DNA from 3 places in the Rhodopseudomonas sp. NSM genome. Region 2 is predicted to be linked to each of the others. Evidence: riboswitches for the same ligand, from Rfam matches in the RefSeq annotation. Region 2 holds a riboswitch; each other region holds the start of a gene.
The links. Region 2 has a riboswitch for cobalamin ahead of ACTZWT_RS11270 (cysteine-rich small domain-containing protein). Riboswitches for the same ligand answer to the same signal wherever they lie in the genome.
Positions count from the first base shown of each region.

Region 1: another riboswitch for cobalamin. It lies ahead of ACTZWT_RS22870 (HoxN/HupN/NixA family nickel/cobalt transporter); the one in region 2 lies ahead of ACTZWT_RS11270 (cysteine-rich small domain-containing protein).
Region 3: another riboswitch for cobalamin. It lies ahead of ACTZWT_RS22820 (DUF1636 family protein); the one in region 2 lies ahead of ACTZWT_RS11270 (cysteine-rich small domain-containing protein).

Region 1 covers NZ_JBQTCH010000011.1:61,906-67,659, reverse strand. The annotation lists gene ACTZWT_RS22890 (LysR family transcriptional regulator) at 1-408, opposite strand, end outside; gene ACTZWT_RS22885 (DUF3419 family protein) at 653-1,873, opposite strand; gene ACTZWT_RS22880 (class I SAM-dependent methyltransferase) at 2,029-2,730, shown strand; gene ACTZWT_RS22875 (DMT family transporter) at 2,727-3,050, shown strand; cobalamin riboswitch at 3,101-3,306, shown strand; gene ACTZWT_RS22870 (HoxN/HupN/NixA family nickel/cobalt transporter) at 3,381-4,499, shown strand; gene ACTZWT_RS22865 (FecCD family ABC transporter permease) at 4,507-5,532, shown strand; gene ACTZWT_RS22860 (ABC transporter ATP-binding protein) at 5,529-5,754, shown strand, end outside.
Region 2 covers NZ_JBQTCH010000003.1:628,245-633,998, forward strand. The annotation lists gene ACTZWT_RS11250 (cobyric acid synthase) at 1-865, opposite strand, end outside; gene ACTZWT_RS11255 (tyrosine phosphatase family protein) at 969-1,502, shown strand; gene cobS (adenosylcobinamide-GDP ribazoletransferase) at 1,493-2,269, opposite strand; gene cobT (nicotinate-nucleotide--dimethylbenzimidazole phosphoribosyltransferase) at 2,266-3,330, opposite strand; cobalamin riboswitch at 3,534-3,743, opposite strand; cobalamin riboswitch at 3,902-4,111, shown strand; gene ACTZWT_RS11270 (cysteine-rich small domain-containing protein) at 4,322-4,648, shown strand; gene ACTZWT_RS11275 (ABC transporter substrate-binding protein) at 4,683-5,576, opposite strand.
Region 3 covers NZ_JBQTCH010000011.1:49,207-54,960, forward strand. The annotation lists gene bluB (5,6-dimethylbenzimidazole synthase) at 1-482, opposite strand, end outside; gene cobT (nicotinate-nucleotide--dimethylbenzimidazole phosphoribosyltransferase) at 509-1,564, opposite strand; cobalamin riboswitch at 1,658-1,876, shown strand; gene ACTZWT_RS22820 (DUF1636 family protein) at 1,918-2,451, shown strand; gene cobU (bifunctional adenosylcobinamide kinase/adenosylcobinamide-phosphate guanylyltransferase) at 2,448-2,972, shown strand; gene cobW (cobalamin biosynthesis protein CobW) at 2,975-3,982, shown strand; gene cobN (cobaltochelatase subunit CobN) at 4,157-5,754, shown strand, end outside.

The DNA.
Region 1 (5,754 bases), on a different contig from region 2:
ATTTTCCAGCAGGCCCAGCACTTCCGACGAGGTGCAGGACTGAATGCTGAAGCGCACATCCGGATAGCGCGCGCGGAACGGGGTGGTCAGCGACGCCACCATGCCGAGCACGGTCGGAATCGCGGCGATCCGGAGCTCTCCGCTGAGGCTGCCCTTGAGAGAGTTGATTTCCTGCTTCATCGCCCGGGTATCGGCGACGATCCTCCGCGCCCAGTCCAGCGTCCGCTCACCTTCCGGCGTGAAGCCGAGGAACCGGGAACCGCGCTGCACCAGCATCACCCCGAGAATTTCCTCGAGCTGCTTGATACTGGTCGACATCGTCGGCTGCGTCACGCCGCAGGCTTCCGCCGCGCGTCCGAAATGGCGTTCCTTGGCGAGCGCAATCAGCAGCTCGAGCTTGTCGATCAAACCGGCCTCGTCAAATTTGCGAAATATGACGCGAGTCTTGCCCGATCAGGCGGCATTCGGCAAGGCAGGCACAGCCCGCTCCTCTCCCGCTTGCGAGAGAGGGCTGGGGAGAGGGCGAGCCGAGCACTGAGTCCGCGTTGTTCGGAGAGGCTTTCCCCACCCGGATCGCCATGCGATCCGACCTCCCCGGCAAGCGGGAGAGGTCGCGGTGGCAGCGCCTTGCTCCCTCGCGCGCGCAGTCCGATCAGTTCGCGCCGGGGCGTCGCGTGTAGCAGTGGAAGCCGCCGTAGATGCCGGAGCGGTCGCGGTCGAAGCCGATCGCGCTGCGCTCGGCGTCGCGCTGCCAGAGTTCCCGCAGCGGCGCGAGCGCCTCGGTGTCGAGCGGCGATTCGGCGCCCGCGGTGCGGAAGATTACCCGCACTGAATCCTTGCCGGACCGATCGATCGCGTCCCACAGCGCGCGGATCTCGTCCGGCGCCATCCAGTCCTGCGAGTCCAGCAGCACCACGGCGTCGATCTGCCGGGCCGGCAGATTTTCCAGGAACACGCGCAGGTTCTGGTGCACCGGAATGATCAGGCCGGCGCCCGAGCGCATCTGCGGGTAGCGGCTGCGCTGCAGATACAGCGGCAGGCAGCTGTCGCCGGGGCCGGGATAGCTGCGGCTCAGCGCCTGCCAGGCGAAGTAATTAGTCTCGTTCGGATAGACGTTGATCAGCCGCAGCAGCCGCGCGTGCAGCACCTCGTTGAGCGGCTGGTCGCCGCCGAGCAGTTCGCGCTGCTGCGGCGGGATGCCTAGGCTGAACAGCAGCGCCGGCGTGCGCGTCAGCAGCCTGGCGAAGCGCGAGTGGAACAAGCGATCGAGCTGCTGCAGCGCCGCCTTGCGCTCGGGAGAGTCCGGCGCCGCCTTCAGCAGGGCCGAGAGGTCGATCTTGGCGAATTTCGCCAGCAGATGCGCGAAGCCGATGAAGCTGCCGAGCGCGCCGTGACGGTAGAAGCCGTCGGTGAAGTAGCGATGGCGCGCGCGGCCGCGGAAGTCGCGTTCGTCCCAGTAGCTGCGCGCGTCACCATCGAGCTGCGGCCGCAGCCGCTGCCGATACAGGTCGGCATTGTCGTCGGCGGTACCTTCGCCGAAGAAGCGCCAGAACTGCTCGTAGTCCGGCAGCGCCCGCAAACCTGCGAGCTTCAGCTTCAGCAGCGCCAGATGCGCCTCGTTGAGATCGACCGCGAACACCTGCGCGGGCTTCGCGGTGAGGTAGGACAGCGCATTGCAGCCGCCCGAGGAGATCGTCACGATGGTCGAGCCGATCGGCAATTGCAGCGCCGCGAGATCCGCCTCGGGGTCTTCCCATATCTGGGTATAGACCAGACGTCGAAACCAGATCGAAAACAGACGATCCCAGATCGTCGATTCACTGCGATCCTTACTGTTGCGGACCGCGTCCGCGATGAGCTGCTGCGTATTCATACCACCCTCGAATCGGCAATCGTTCGAGAATAGCCGCGTCGCACTGCAGTTTTGCGACAGTCCGGCGCGCGCCGCCGGCGCATCTGTCATCACCATGTCGTCGCAAAATAGGATGGATGGCGGACAATCCCAGATCGAGGGCGTACTCCGTGACCATGATCCGCTCCGAAATTTCTGCTGATCCGTCCTGGCCGGTCGACGCGACGTCGCGCATGAACCGGATGTATCGCTATCAGCGGCATATCTATGATACCACGCGTCGCTACTATCTTCTGGGCCGTGACGGGATGATTGCCGGGCTTGCGCCCGCCGTCGGCGACAATGTGCTGGAAATCGGCTGCGGCACCGGCCGCAACCTGATCGCGGCGGCGAGCCGCTACCCGGGCGTGCGCTTCTACGGCTTCGACGTCTCGACCGAAATGCTGACTTCGGCGATCAGCGCCATCGCCCGCGCCGGGCTGAGCTGTTCGGCGAAGGTCGCCCATGGCGACGCTACCAGCTTCACCGCGCAGGCGGTGTTCGGCCAACCGATCGCGTTCGACCGGGTGATGATCTCCTACAGCCTGTCGATGATCCCGGAGTGGACCGCGGTGATCGAGCGGGCGGTCGCCAGCCTGAAGCCGGGCGGCCAGTTGCACATCGTCGATTTCGGCGACCAGAGCGGTCTGCCGCAGGCCATCCGCACTGCGCTGCGCCGCTGGCTGGCGCTGTTCGACGTCACGCCGCGCGATGAACTCGAGGCGACGCTGATGCAGATCGCGGTGCGCACCGGCGCCGGGCTGAAATTCGACCGGCCGTATCGCGGCTACGCGCAGGCCGCGGTGCTGACCCTGCCGTCGCGGCGCCGCGCGCCGTGAGCGGATGGCTCGCGCTGCTCGCAGCGGGCCTGATGGAGATCGTCTGGGCGGTGGGCCTGAAGCACTCCGACGGCTTCACCCGGTTCTGGCCGGCGCTCGGCACGCTGGCGGCGATCCTCGCCAGCTTCGGCCTGATGAGCATTGCGCTGAAGTCGCTGCCGTTCGGCACCGCCTATGCGGTGTGGACCGGGATCGGCGCCACCGGCAGCATCGTGGTCGGCATGGCGGTGTATGGCGAGCCGGCCAATGCGGTGCGGGTGCTTTGCCTGTCGATGATCGTCGCCGGCATGATCGGGCTCAAGCTCGGCACGCCTGCGTAGAGCGCACCGCTCCCGACCAAGGCGGCGATTGACAAAGCGGGTCCGCCCCCCTCCTATCGAACCGTTCAGGTGTGCCGGGAGTCTCCCGGCACAGGGAAGCCGGTCCGGGCGCCTTTGGCGTCTCAAGCCGGCGCTGCGCCCGCAACTGTAGGCGGCGAGCGATCCTTCATCATGCCACTGCGCCCTTCGGGCGCGGGAAGGCGAGGGATTGCGACGACCCGCGAGCCAGGAGACCGGCCTGAGCCGCGTCATCTTCCAGCGTGCGGTGCGCGCGGCTGGGGCGGTCCGCCGCATGGGTGACAGGAAACTGCTCACCGTTCGGGGACCCTGATGTCCGAGACCATTGCCCGCGAAAGTTCTCCTTCCAACGCCGCTGCTCCCAACACCGCTGTGTCCAGGAGCGGGGTGTCCCCGCCCTCCGATGGATTCCGCATCCGCCTGGTCGCCGTGCTCGGCGGGCTGGTGATCGCCAACATTGCCGCCTGGGCCTGGGCGCTGACCGCCTTTGCCGGGCAGCCGGTGCTGATCGGCACCGCGGTCCTCGCCTACAGCCTCGGCCTGCGTCACGCGCTCGACGCCGATCACATCGCGGCGATCGACAACGTCACCCGCAAGCTGATGCAGGAGGGCAAGCGGCCGGTCGCGGTCGGGCTGTTCTTCGCGCTCGGCCATTCGACCGTGGTGCTGGTGGCGTCGCTGGCGATCGCGCTGGCGGCCAATTCGCTGACGGAACGGTTCTCCGGCTATCGCGAGATCGGCGGCGTGATCGGCACCTCGGCGTCGGCGCTGTTCCTGTTCGCGATCGCGCTCGCCAATCTCTCGGTGCTGAGCGGCGTCTATCGCGCCTTCAAGAAAGTCCGCGCCGGCGAGGTGGTTCACGACGACGATATCGACGCGCTGCTGCAGCAGCGCGGTTGGCTGGCGCGGCTGTTCCGGCCGCTGTTCCGCTTCATTTCCAAGAGCTGGCAGCTGTATCCGATCGGTCTCTTGTTCGCGCTCGGCTTCGAGACCGCCAGCGAGATCAGCCTGTTCGGTCTGGCCGCCAACAGCGCGGGCTCGATCTCGCACTGGTCGATCCTGATCTTCCCGGCGCTGTTCGCCGCCGGCATGACGCTGGTCGATACGCTGGACGGCGTGCTGATGCTCGGCGCCTATGGCTGGGCCTATCGCAACCCGGTGCGCAAGCTGTACTACAACATGACGATCACCTCGGTCTCGGTGCTGGTCGCGATCGTGATCGGCGGCATCGAGACGCTCGGGCTGCTGGGCGGGCGGCTGCACCTCGAAGGCGCGTTCTGGGAGTGGATCTCCGAGCTCAACGAGAATCTCGGCGCGCTCGGCTACGGCATCGTCGGATTGTTCATTGCGAGCTGGATCGTCTCGACCATCATCTACCGCGCCAACGGCTATCACCGGCTCGACGAGCGCGCGCCTGTCGTGCAGAAATGACCGCCACATGACGATGCGTCCAAATCCCGCGTCACGCGCGGCGGCGGTCACGGCCGCCCTGATGATCGTGGTCGGCCTGCTCGCGCTCGGCTCGCTCGGCGTCGGCCCGGTGAAGCTGTCGCCGCTCGCCGTGATCGATGCGTTGATCGGCCGTGGCGGCGAGGTGCAAGAGATCATCGTGCAGCAGATCCGTCTGCCGCGCGCCATCCTGGCGCTGGCGATCGGCGGCATACTCGGCCTGTCGGGCGCAGCATTGCAGGGCCTACTGCGCAATCCGCTGGCGTCGCCGTCGCTGTTCGGCGCGCCGCAATCGGCGGCGTTCGGCGCGGTGCTGATCATTTCGCTCGGCTGGGCCGATGTCCGCTCCTACGCATTGCCGGTAGCCGGCATCACCATGGCGTTCGTCTCGGTGTTCGTCCTGCTCACGGTCGCCGGCCGCAGCGCCAGCCTGCTGCTGCTGATCCTCGCGGGGCTGGCGATCTCGAGTCTCGCGGGTGCGGCGACCGCGCTGGTGATGAATCTGTCGAACAACCCCTTCGCCAGTCTGGAAATCGCGTTCTGGCTGCTCGGCTCGCTGGAGGACCGCAGCTTCCGTCACGTCGCATTGGCGCTGCCCTTCATCATTGTGGGCGCCGCGCTGCTGCTCAGTCAGCGCGCCGCGTTCCGGGCGCTCAGCCTCGGCGAGGAAACCGCGCAGAGTCTCGGCGTCGACGTCGCGCGCCTCCGGCTGATCGTGATCGTCGGCGTCGCGCTCGGGGTCGGCGGCGCGGTCTCGGTGTCGGGCACGATCGGCTTCATCGGCCTGGTCGCGCCGCATCTGGTGCGACCGCTGATCGGCCACGATCCGGCGCGATTGTTGATCCCGAGCGCGTTCGCCGGCGCCGCGCTGCTGCTCGCCGCCGATATCGCGGTGCGGATCATTCCGTCGACCACCGACATCAAGGTCGGCGTGCTGACCTCGATCATCGGCGTGCCGTTCTTCCTGTATCTGATCATGCGCGAGCGCCGCGCGCTGGGCGGAGGCGTCGCATGAGCGGACACGGCTTCCTCGCCGCGCGAAACCTCGGCGTCGCGCTGTCCGGCCGGCAGGTGCTGCACGACGTGTCGCTGGACCTCGCGCGCGGCCATCTGGTCGCTTTGGTCGGGCCGAACGGCGCCGGCAAGACCACGCTGCTGCGCGCGCTGGCCGGACTGATCGAGGCGAGCGGCGACGTGACGATCGGCGGCGATGCGCTGTCGGCGCTGCCGCTGCGCG
Region 2 (5,754 bases):
TGACCCGGCCGCGGCTCGCGGCCGCGGCGCGCTCGAGCGCCAGCGAGTCTTCCGCCGGCAATCGGTCGGCGCCGGGAAACCAGCGCAGCACGCCGAGAAACGGCCAGCTGGTCTGTTCGGTGATGGTGCGGCATCCCGGCTCGAACAGCGAGAAGTCGCCGCGGAATTTGTTGATCAGATAGCCGGCGACGCGGGCGCGATCGCCGTCGTTGAGCAGCACGTAGCTGCCGACCAGCGCCGCCATCGTGCCGCCGCGGTCGATGTCGGAGAGGAACACGACCGGCAGATCGGCGGCCTCGGCGAAGCGCATGTTGGTGATGTCGGAGGCGCGCAGATACACCTCGGCGCCGCTGCCGGCGCCTTCCACCAGCACGAGATCGGCCTCGCCGGCGAGCCGCTCGAAACTGTCGAGCACCGCCGGGATCAGCCGCTGCCGCATGTGGTGATAGATCCGCGCCGGACAATTGCCGAGCACGCGGCCGCGCAGCACCACCTGCGCCCCGATCTCGGTTTGCGGCTTCAGCAATACCGGGTTCATGTGGATCGACGGCGCGGTCCGGCACGCGCGCGCCTGCAGCGCCTGCGCCCGGCCGATCTCGCCGCGTGCCGCCGCGCCGTCGGGGCCGGGCGGCAGATCGGGATCGCCGGCGACCGCGGCGTTGTTGCTCATGTTCTGCGCCTTGAACGGACGCACCACCAGCCCGCGGCGGCTGTAGGCGCGGCACAGGCCGGCGACCACCATGCTCTTGCCGACGTCGCTGCTGGTGCCCTGGATCATCAGCGCGCGGGCGCGTCGTGGCGCCGTGGTGGCGCGCGGCGTGAACTGGATGCGGGAGATCAACTCATCAACGTCGGGTGCGGTCATCGGGAGACTCGTCGGGGGAGGGAAGCAAAACGGGTGCAGAGGAATCGCGAGGCGATCCAAAGCCGGCTTGACGCCGGCGCCGCGTCGGCGATACGACGCCGGCGTGATCATCGTCAGCGCTCTCAGCCATGCTCAGGACCTCGTCGCGCGGCTGCGGCCGGCGCGGTCGCTGTCCTTGATGGCGCCGTGGCAGCGTGTCGTCTTCAACGAGGACTGGCTGCCCGAACAACGGCTGATCCTCGCCTTCAACGACGTCGTCGAGACCGGCTCCGTCCATGTCGCGCCTGACGATGCGATCGTGCGCAGGATCATCGATTTCGCGCACGGCTGCGAAAGCGGTGAGGACGTTCTGGTGCATTGCTGGATGGGCGTCAGTCGCTCGCCGGCTGCGGCCTACATCATCGCCTGCGCACGCGCGCCGGGCGACGAGCACGCGATCGCCGAGGAACTGCGCCGCTGTTCGCCGGTGGCGACGCCGAACCGGCTGATGGTGGCGATTGCGGACGACATTCTCGCGCGCAACGGCCGCATGGTCGAGGCGATCGAGCGCATCGGACGGGGCTGTGAGTATGACGGCGAGGCCGGCCCGTTCTGCCTGCCGCTCGACTGGCGTGACGGTCCGGCGCATCAGATCTGACCCTGGCCCGCAATAGCGGCGACGCCCAGCAGCAGTCCGATCTCGGCGAGTTGTTCGGTGGCGCCGAGCACGTCGCCGACATAGCCGCCGAGCAGACGCCGCGCGGCCAGAGCCGGCGCCAGCCCCGCGATCACTGCGGCCGTGACTCCGCAGGCGGCCGCCGCGGGGGCGCCGATCGCCAGCCACATCGTGCCGAGCAGGGTGAACGCCACGGCCGCCGCGGCGCCGCCGCCCCCGAGCCGCGCGGTCGGGTAGTTCAATTTGGCGGTCGCGACATTGCCCGCATAGGGCAGCAGCGACATCACCAGCACGATGCCGGCGCGACCGATGCTGTGTCCGGCCACCAGCGCGGCTGCGCCGAGCCAGGGAGGCAGGCTCGCAAGGAGCACGATGCGGAGGAGCAGGCTCGCGACCAGCGTCACCGCGCCGTAGCTGCCGATCCGGCTGTCCTTGATGATCGAGAGCCGCTGCTCCCGCGTCCGGCCACCAAACAGCCCGTCGACGGTGTCGGCGACGCCGTCTTCGTGCAGGGCGCCGGTGAGGACCACGCCGGCGAGAACCGCGAGCGTGGCTGGCAGCAGGCCCGTCCAGATCGTGGAGGCAATCAGCAGCACGCCGCCGCTAACGAGCCCGATCAGCGCGCCGACCAGAGGGAAGTACTTGGCAGCCGGAAGCACCCAGTCGTCGTCGAGGCGCGAGGCGCCCATCGTCGGAATCAGCGTCATGAACTGGATCGCGTTCAGCAGGGGCTGCAGCCGGCGGATCACGATCGCTGCCCGATCGTGCCGGCCAGAACGTCGGAGAGATCAGCGAATTCGGTGAGGATTCCGGCGGCGGCGCGGACCAGCGGAATCGCCATGAGCGCGCCGGTGCCTTCGCCGAGCCGCAGGCCGAGATCGAGATAGGGCGTCGCCGCCATCGTCTCCAGCAGGACCTTGTGGCCGCGCTCTGCCGAGCGGTGCGAGAACACGCAATAATCCCTTGCTTCTGGATGCAGCCGCACCGCGACCAGCGCTGCGGCGCTGGCGATGAAGCCGTCGATCACCACCGGACGGCGCCGCGCCGCCGCCGCCAAAACGGCGCCGGCCATCATCGCGATTTCATATCCGCCGAATTCGGCGAGGACGTCGAGCGGGGCGGTGGCAGTCGTCCGCGCCGCCGCTTTCTCGGCGATGGCGAGCTTGTGGGCGACGCCGGCGGCGTCGAGCCCCGCGCCGCGGCCGACGCAGTCGGCGATCGGCGCCGCGGCGAGACGATGGGTGATCAGCGCGGCCGAGGTGGTGTTGCCGATGCCCATCTCGCCGATCGCAACGATATCGACGCCGCCGTCGATCGCATCGCAGACCAGCGCGACGGCGGCGTCGATCGCGCGCCGCGCCTCGTCGGTGGTCATCGCCGGCTCGCGGCTGGCATTGCGGGTGCCGCGCCCGATCTTGCGATCGATCAGCCCGGGGCAGGGCGGCAGGTCATCGTCGATGCCGGCATCGACCACGCAGACGTCGGCGCCTGCGGCTCTCGCCAGGACATTCACGCCGACGCATCCGGCGAGATAGGCGCTGACCATCGACCGCGTCACGCTCGCCGGATAGGGCGATACGCTTTCGGCGGCGATCCCGTGATCGCTGGCGAAGATGAACACCGTGGCGCGGTCCGCGCGCGGCGGCGCCGGATGCCAGATCAGTCCGAGTTGCACGGCGAGATCTTCCAGCCGGCCGAGCGAGCCCGGCGGCTTGGCCTTGGCATCGATCCGGCTGCGTAGCAGCGGCTCGAGCGCGGGATCGACGGCAGTGATCGTGCAGAAACGCGGGTCGCTTCGTGGTGCGTGCATGGGGCTGCGAGATGATGAGGAGGAGACAAGCGCGTACCTCCGCGCATGCGGAAGACGCTTCGAAGGCGTCGGACAAACATCTCCGCGCCGTCGCGAGCAGGCTCGGACAGCATCGACAGAACGAAGTCGACGACGATGATGAGGGCGCTACGTGGAAAGCAGATGCGGCATCTGAACGTCCTTCTTCGACCCACCGTCGAATGGCATTGCACAAATCTACGGCCGGTCTCCTGGCTCGCGGATGTTGTCCCGATCGCCTTCCCGAGGCCGTTTTGGCGGACTCAGTGGCGCGTGTGATCGGAAGCGATCCGCTTACAGTTGCGGGGGCAGCCGCGGCTTTGGCGCTTTCGCGCCGCACCGCATTCCCTGTTTCACCTCTCTTGCGAAGAGGCACCGTAGACGATCCGACAAGAGCACGACGACCCGCCGGACGCAAGATGAGAGGAGGCGAGAGTCGGGCTCTACGACGAAGGTGCAAATGCTCCCTGCTGATCGTGCGGTGGACGTCACCGCGCATGTTGGTAGTCGTTCCCGAATCCGCATCGCGCTTGCGCGTCGATGCGAGGCGTGCTCTGTTCGGCATGCCTTCGGTGCCTCTTCGCAAGAGAGGTGAAACAGGGAATGCGGTGCGGCGAGCTTTTCGCCAATTCCGCGGCTGCCCCCGCAACTGTAAGCGGATCGTTCGCGATCAAGCTGCCACTGAGCGATCGTTGTCGCGCTCGGGAAGGCGATCCGGACCATATCCGCGAGCCAGGAGACCGGCCGAAGGCAATCGTCCACTTGATGTCGACGGCGGGTCGACAGCGGAGAATCCCATGATCAATCAGACGTAGTTCGCCGTCGTCCCAGCGCAGATTGCTGATATCGCCAGATCGATCGGCGTCGCGGGCGGTCATTGTCGCGCGTTGCTCGCCCCCGTGATCGGGCGGGCGGCACGACGCACGCCTGTGCGCCAATGCGGGGCCGTCGAGGGCTTCGCCATGGAGTGGGCATGGAACCCAAAGACACCACGACCAACGAGGCCTTCAAGGGCTTCACCAACGAGGCCTGTCCGTTTCTGCCGTGTCATCCCGGCGTCGCGCGCGAATTCAATTGTCTGTTCTGCTACTGCCCGCTGATCGCCTATGAGTGCCCGGGACCCTATCAGGTGTTCACCGATCGCCACGGCCAGCGACGGAAGGATTGCAGCGCCTGCACGCTGCCGCACAACGGCTATCGTCGCTCCTGGAATTTCATCCAGCGGTGGCTCGAGAAGCCGAAGCTGTGGGACGGAAGCGAGCAGGATCCGAAGCGGATCAAGGAGGCGTCGTCGGAATGACGCCACGCCGCTGCGCGACGCGTAGCGGCCCTCGTCAAGGGTGCGGCCGTGTCACGGACGCGTCCTTGTCCCGGTGAATCCGCTCGATCGAATCGGCGAGCTGATCCAGCGCGGCAGGCAGCATCGGCCCGCCGCACATCGACAGTTGATCCGGGAAGACGAGACGGCGGCCCTGCGGATAGGCGTGCTGGATCGCGGGATGGAGCAGCAGCGCCGTGCCTTGATCCTCCGCGAACGGCTTGTCCTCTGCGAGCAGCAGCAGGTCCGGGCGTGAGGCGACGATCGTTTCCAGCGACGCAAAGCCGCCATAGACGAGGCCGATCTCCGATGCCGCATTGGAGAGGCCTGCGACCTCCAGCAGAGAACTCAGCAAACCGTCGCTGCCCGCGACCCAGCCGCGTCGCGAGACGGGAAGAATGCGGTCGCGCCAACGCGACGCCACCGCGCGGGTGCGCGTGACGGATCGATCGATCCGGTCATTGATCGCATCTGCACGCTCGGGATGGCCGACCAGTTCGCCGACACGCCGGATCTGCGCCTTCACGTCGTCGATGTTGCGAGGGACGTCGAACTCTTCGATCGGAATTCCATTGCTGCGCAACAGCTCCCGCGTCGCCGCCTTGCCGTAGCGGCCGGCGAGAACAAGGTCGGGCGCCAGCATCAACAGGTCCTCGGCTTCGCCCGACAGCCGCGGAAAATCGCGCGCTTGCTTCGCCGACCAGGACAGATGCGGGTCGCGGGCATAGGGCCCGAGGCCGACGATCTGCGCCGGATCGGCCAGCGCGATCAGGAGCTGATCGGTACACATGTTGATCGACGCGACCCGGGCGGCACCGGCGATCGCCATGCCGGGCAGCACTGCGCTGATAGCCAAGGCGAGCGCGCCGCAGAGCAGGCCCCGTGTTCGACGTCTCATCGGGTGGGCCATGGTACGAGAGGCGTGTTCCTTATGGGGATTGCAACGTACCAAGCACATCGAAGCTTTGCCGGATTTGATCTGAAGCAAGCCGTGGCGGCAGCCCCGGACCGGCTCCATAATGCTCGTCGGTGTCGGACGCGGTGAGGGGGTGATTTGTGGTGGCCGCGGTGATCGCTTATTCATTCCT
Region 3 (5,754 bases), on a different contig from region 2:
CCGTGGGTCCGCGCCGCCAGCCAGAACGTCTCGATCATCGCGACGACCGAATAATCCAGCGCCTCCGGCATGGTCTGACGGCCGACGCCCTGGCCCTGCGCGGTGGCGCGGTCGCAGAACAAAGCGAACTGCCGCGGCGCGACGTCGATGCCTTCGAGCTTGAGCCGCGCATACAGCGCGGCGCGCTCGCCGTCATAGACGTTGGCGGCGACCGCGTTGCAGCGCAGGAAGTTGCTACGCACTTTCTCGCGCATCGCGGCGCTGTCGACGCTGACGAACCGCCACGGCTGGCTGTTGCCGACCGATGGCGCGAGCTGGGCGAGATCGAGCAACTGATGAATCAGCTCCGGCGCCACCGGATCGCGGCGGAACCGCCGGACGTCGCGCCGCCATGCGATCAGCTCGGCGAACTTGTCGCGGAACGCGGCGTCGAATTCGGGCGGATGGGCGTTGGCGGCGGCGGCGTCGTGCAGATCGATCATCGTGGTCACCTCGTTGTCGCGCGGGCTCACAATTTGCCCGCCAGCACGTCGCTGAGATCGGCGACGTCGGTCATCAGCCGCGCCGCCGCACGGAGCAGCGGCACCGCGAGAATAGCCCCTGTGCCCTCGCCGAGCCGCAATTCGAGGTCGAGCAGCGGGCTCGCCTGCAACGCGTCGAGCGCGATGTCGTGGCCGCGCTCGGCCGAGCGGTGCGCGAACACGCAATAGCCGCGCGCTTCCGGCGCGAGCCGGACCGCGAGCAGCGCCGCGGCGGTGGCGATGAAGCCGTCGATGATCACCGGGCGGCGCTGCGACGCCGCGCCGAGGATGGCGCCGGCCATCATCGCGATCTCCAGCCCGCCGAATTCGCACAGCACCTCGAACGGCGCGGTCGCATCGCTGCGCGCGGCGGCCATCTCGATCGCGGCGCGCTTCTTCTCCATGCCGGGCGCGTCCTGCCCGGCGCCGATGCCGATGCAATGATCGAGCGGCGCCGGCGCCAGCCGATGCAGCAGCAGCGACGACGACGCGGTGTTGCCGATGCCCATTTCGCCGAGCGCGATGATGTCGGCACCGGCCCTGATCTCGGCGATCGCCAGCTCGCTGCCGCGGGCCAGCGCCAGCGCCGCCTGCGCGATCGTCATCGCCGGCTCGCGGGCGGCATTGGCGGTGCCCTTCCGCACCTTGGCGCCGATCAGGTCGGGATGATCCGGCAGCTCGGCGGCGACGCCGGCGTCGATCACCCGGACGTCCACATGGGTCGCGGCCGCGAACGCATTGGCGCAGGCCTTGCCGGCCAGATAGGTCATCACCATCGCCACCGTCACCGCGGCGGGATACTGTGACACGCCCTCTGCGGTCAGCCCGTGATCGCCGGCGAACACCATCAGCACCGCATTGTCGCCGCGCGGCTCCGCCGGATGCCGCATCGCGGCGAGTTCGACCGCCAGATGCTCGATCCGGCCGAGCGAGCCCGGCGGCTTGGCCTTGCCGTCGACCCGCGCGCGCAACGCGGCATACAGCGCGGGATCCACCGGCGCGATCGGCGGCTTCTGCCAGACAATGAGAGTGTCGGTCCGCATCATGGTCCCCTGCTGATGAAGGCGGGCAACTGACTCGTCCCGAGCCCATACGTCAACACCACCTTCGCGTGGTTGACCGCGCCGGGTACCGCAGCTAGCGTGGCCGGCGATGGTCCTTCCGCAAGGAAGGTGAAAAGGGAATCCGGTGCGAGTGAACTCGATTCGAGCGATCTCCATCCCGGTGCTGCCCCCGCAACTGTAAGCGACGAGCCCGCGCCTCGGCCACTGGGATGTCCTGCTGGACTCCTGGGAAGGCGGCGACAAGGGCAGCGACTCGCGAGCCAGGAGACCTGCCATCGCGAATTGTGCTTTGGCGGCGTCGGGGCGGGGTGCACCGGACGGAAAGCAGGGCGGTGGCGAGTTCGTCACCCCGCGCGATCCGGCAAAGCTCGAAGCCGCAAGGCGCCGATCCAGACGGCGCCGCCGAGAGCGAGGGCATGGATCTCAGCCCGAACGACCATCCGACCACCGCGCAAGACGTTGAACAGACCGACGCATCGGCGCGCCCGACCGGTCCGGTGATGATCAGCGTCTGCACCAGTTGCAAGGCTTCCGACGGCGGCAACGCCGGCGCGCCGCTGCTCGACGCGATCCGGGCCGCGCTCGGCGGCGCCGCCGATCTGCAGGTGCGCCCGGTGCAATGCCTCGGCGTCTGCAAGCGCCCGGCCACCGTCGCGGTGTCGAGCGCGGACGGCTACAGCTTCCTGTTCGGCGATCTTTTGCCCGACACCGGCGCCGCAGCGATCGCCGGCTTCGCTGCCGCCTATCGGGACAGCGCTTTCGGCCTGGTGCCGTGGCGGCAGCGCGCCGAGGTGCTGCGCAAGGGGATGGTGGCGCGGCTGCCGCCGCTGCGCTGGTCGCCGGACGATGGGCGCGCCCCGTCATGACCGCGCTCGTCTCCACGCTGGTGCTCGGCGGTGCGCGCTCCGGTAAATCGGTGTTCGGCGAGAAGCTCGTCGCCGGCAGCGGGCTCGCGAAGATCTATCTCGCCACCGCGACCCGCAGCGACGACGAGATGACCCAGCGCATCGCGCATCATCGCTCCCGCCGCGGCGACGGCTGGACCACGGTCGAGGAGCCGCTGGCGCTGGTCGATGCACTGACCCGCGAGGCCGGCCGCGGTCGCGCGGTGCTGGTCGACTGCCTGACGCTGTGGCTGTTCAACCTGATGGAAGCCGGCCGCGATCCCGAGGTCGAAGCCAAGCGGCTGACGCGCTATCTCGGCGTCGCCGCCGCCCCGATCGTGCTGGTGTCCAATGAAGTCGGGCTCGGCCTCGTCCCCGAAACCCCGCTCGGCCGCGCCTTTCGCGATGCCCAGGGCCGGCTCAACCAGATCGTCGCCGCCGCCGTCCCCCATGTCGTGTTCGTCGCAGCCGGCCTGCCGCTGTGGCTGAAGCAGGAGAACTGATCATGTCCGCCCGTGTCCCCGTCACCGTGCTCACCGGCTTTCTGGGCGCCGGCAAGACCACGCTGCTGCGCGCGCTGCTCAACCAGTCGAGCGGCCGCCGCATCGCGGTGATCGTCAACGAATTCGGCGACGCCGGCTTCGACGGCGCGCTGGTCGAGGAATGCGGCGATCCGGTCTGCGCGCCGGGCGACATCGTCGAACTGACCAATGGCTGCATCTGCTGCACCGTCGCCGACGACTTCATCCCGACGATGGAGAAGCTGTTGAACCGCGAGCGCCCGCTCGACGCCATCGTGATCGAGACCTCCGGGCTGGCGCTGCCGCAACCGCTGCTGAAAGCCTTCGCCTGGCCCGCGGTGAAGACCCGCGCCACCGCCGACGGCGTCGTCACCGTGGTCGACGCGCTCGCGCTGGTCGAGGGCCGGATTCCGCTCGACGACGATGCGGTCAAGGCGCTGCGCGACGTCACGCATGACGATCCGATCGAGGAAGTGTTCGAGGATCAGCTCGCCTGCGCCGATCTCGTCGTGCTGTCGAAGGCCGATCTGGTGACGCCGGAACAACTCGCCGCGCTGGAGACGAAGCTCAAAGCCAGGCTGCGGCCTAACGTGCGGATCGTGCCGTCGCACGGCGCACTCGCCCCGTCGGTGCTGATCGGGCTCGGCTCAGCCGCCGAGGACGATCTCGCCGCCCGCGCCGGCCACCACGCCGAGGGCGAAGAACACGACCATGACGATTTCGATTCGATCGTGGTGGCGCCGCAGCCGGCGGACACCATCGACACCATGCGTAGCCGCGTCGGCGCAGCGCTTGGGCTCGATGGCGTGCTGCGGGTCAAGGGCCACGCAAGGATCGCCGGCAAGCCGGCGCCGGTGGTGGTGCAGGCGGTCGGCGCCCGCATCGACCTCGCCTTCGCCCGCCCCGACGCGCAGCGCGCCGACCATCTGGTGGTGATCGGCCTGAAGGGCTTCGACACGGCGGCGGCGCGCGCCGCACTGGCGGGCGCTTAGCATGACCGCTCACCGAGCTCGTCATCCTGAGGCGCACGCCGTCTTCGGCGTGCCTCGAAGGACGACGAGCGTCGCGGCCCGCGGCCATCCTTCGAGGCGCGCACAAGCGTGCGCGCACCTCAGGATGACGCTGCGATGTGTGGATAGGGCGGTTGCGCCGCGGCGGTGCCCCCCATGCACCTGAAGCTCGATGCAAACGCCGGCATCGACGACGGCGACGTCGCGCGCGACCTGGGGCAGGCGCCCGCGGAGATCGTGGTGCTGTCGGCGGCGGACACCGACCTCGCCGCCTTCGCCGCGGCGCGGGCGACGCTGCCCGATGATTTCCCGAGCCTGCGGCTGACCAATCTGCTGGCGCTCGGCCATCCCGCCTCGGTCGATCTCTATGTCGAGCGCACGCTGCCACAAGCGAAGATCGTGATCCTGCGGATGCTCGGCGGCGAAGCCTACTGGCCGCACGGCGTCGACAGCCTGCGCCGTGACGCCTTCGCGCGCGGCGCGCTGTTCGCCTGCATTCCCGGCGAGATGACCTGGAACGCCGAGCTCGCCGCGCGCGGCAATGTCGACCCCGACGACGCGCATGCGCTGTGGCGCTATTGCACCGAGGGCGGCGTCGACAATCTGCAGCTGGCGCTGCGCTACGCCGCCTGGATGATCCTGCGCGACGACCCGCCGCCGCCGCCGCGACCGATGCCCGCCGCCGGCTTCTGGCCCGGCGAGCCGGCCAGGTCGCAGCGCAGCCGCGCGCTGGTGATCTTCTATCGGGCGCTCGCCGCCAGCGGCGATACCGCCGCGATCGAGGCGCTGCGCGCGGCGCTGGATGCGCGCGGGCTCGACGTCGCCTGTCTGTATGTCACCAGCCTGAAGGATGCGCGCTCGATCGCGTTCCTGCAGAGCGCGCTCGCCGCCGCCCCGCCCGACATCATCATCAACGCCACCGCCTTCGCGACCGCCACCGCCACCGACGATGCCGGCGTGCTGGCATCGGCGGATTGCCCGATCCTGCAGATCGCGCAGGCCGGCATCAGCCGCGAAAGCTGGCAGCAGTCGAGCCGCGGCCTCAATCCGCGCGATCTGGCGATGCATGTGGTGTTGCCCGAGGTCGACGGCCGGATCTTCGCCGGCGCGGTCGCGTTCAAGCAGCGCGGCGATGACGGCGGCGACGCGCCGGCGGTGTATCAGCCGCTCGACGACCGCATCGACGCCGCCGCCGACCTCGCCAAGGCCTGGGTGCGGCTGCGGCGGCTGCCGATCCGCAAGCGCCGGATCGGCATCGTGCTCGCCAACTATCCGAATCGCGACGGCCGGCTCGGCAACGGCGTCGGGCTCGATACGCCGCAATCGCTGTGCGATCTGCTCTACGCGCTGCGCGCCGAGGGCTACGACACCGGCGCGCTGCCGGCCGACACCGCCGCGCTGATGCAGATCCTGCAGCGCGGCCCGACCAACGAATTGGCGGAGCGCGACCGGCGCATCGGCGGCGTGGCCTGGCCGGTCGCGGACTACAAGGCCGCGTTCGCGACGCTGCCGGACGCGATCCGCCGCGCCGTCGAGACGCGCTGGGGCCGCGCCGAGGCCGATCCGCACGTCGCCGACGGCCGCTTCCGGCTAGGCCTGCATCGCTTCGGCAATATCCTGGTCGGGGTGCAGCCGGCGCGCGGCTACAACATCGATCCGAAATCCAGCTTCCACGATCCGGACCTGCCGCCGCCGCATCATTATCTGGCGTTCTATCTGTGGCTGCGGCGCGAATTCGACGCCCATGCGGCGAT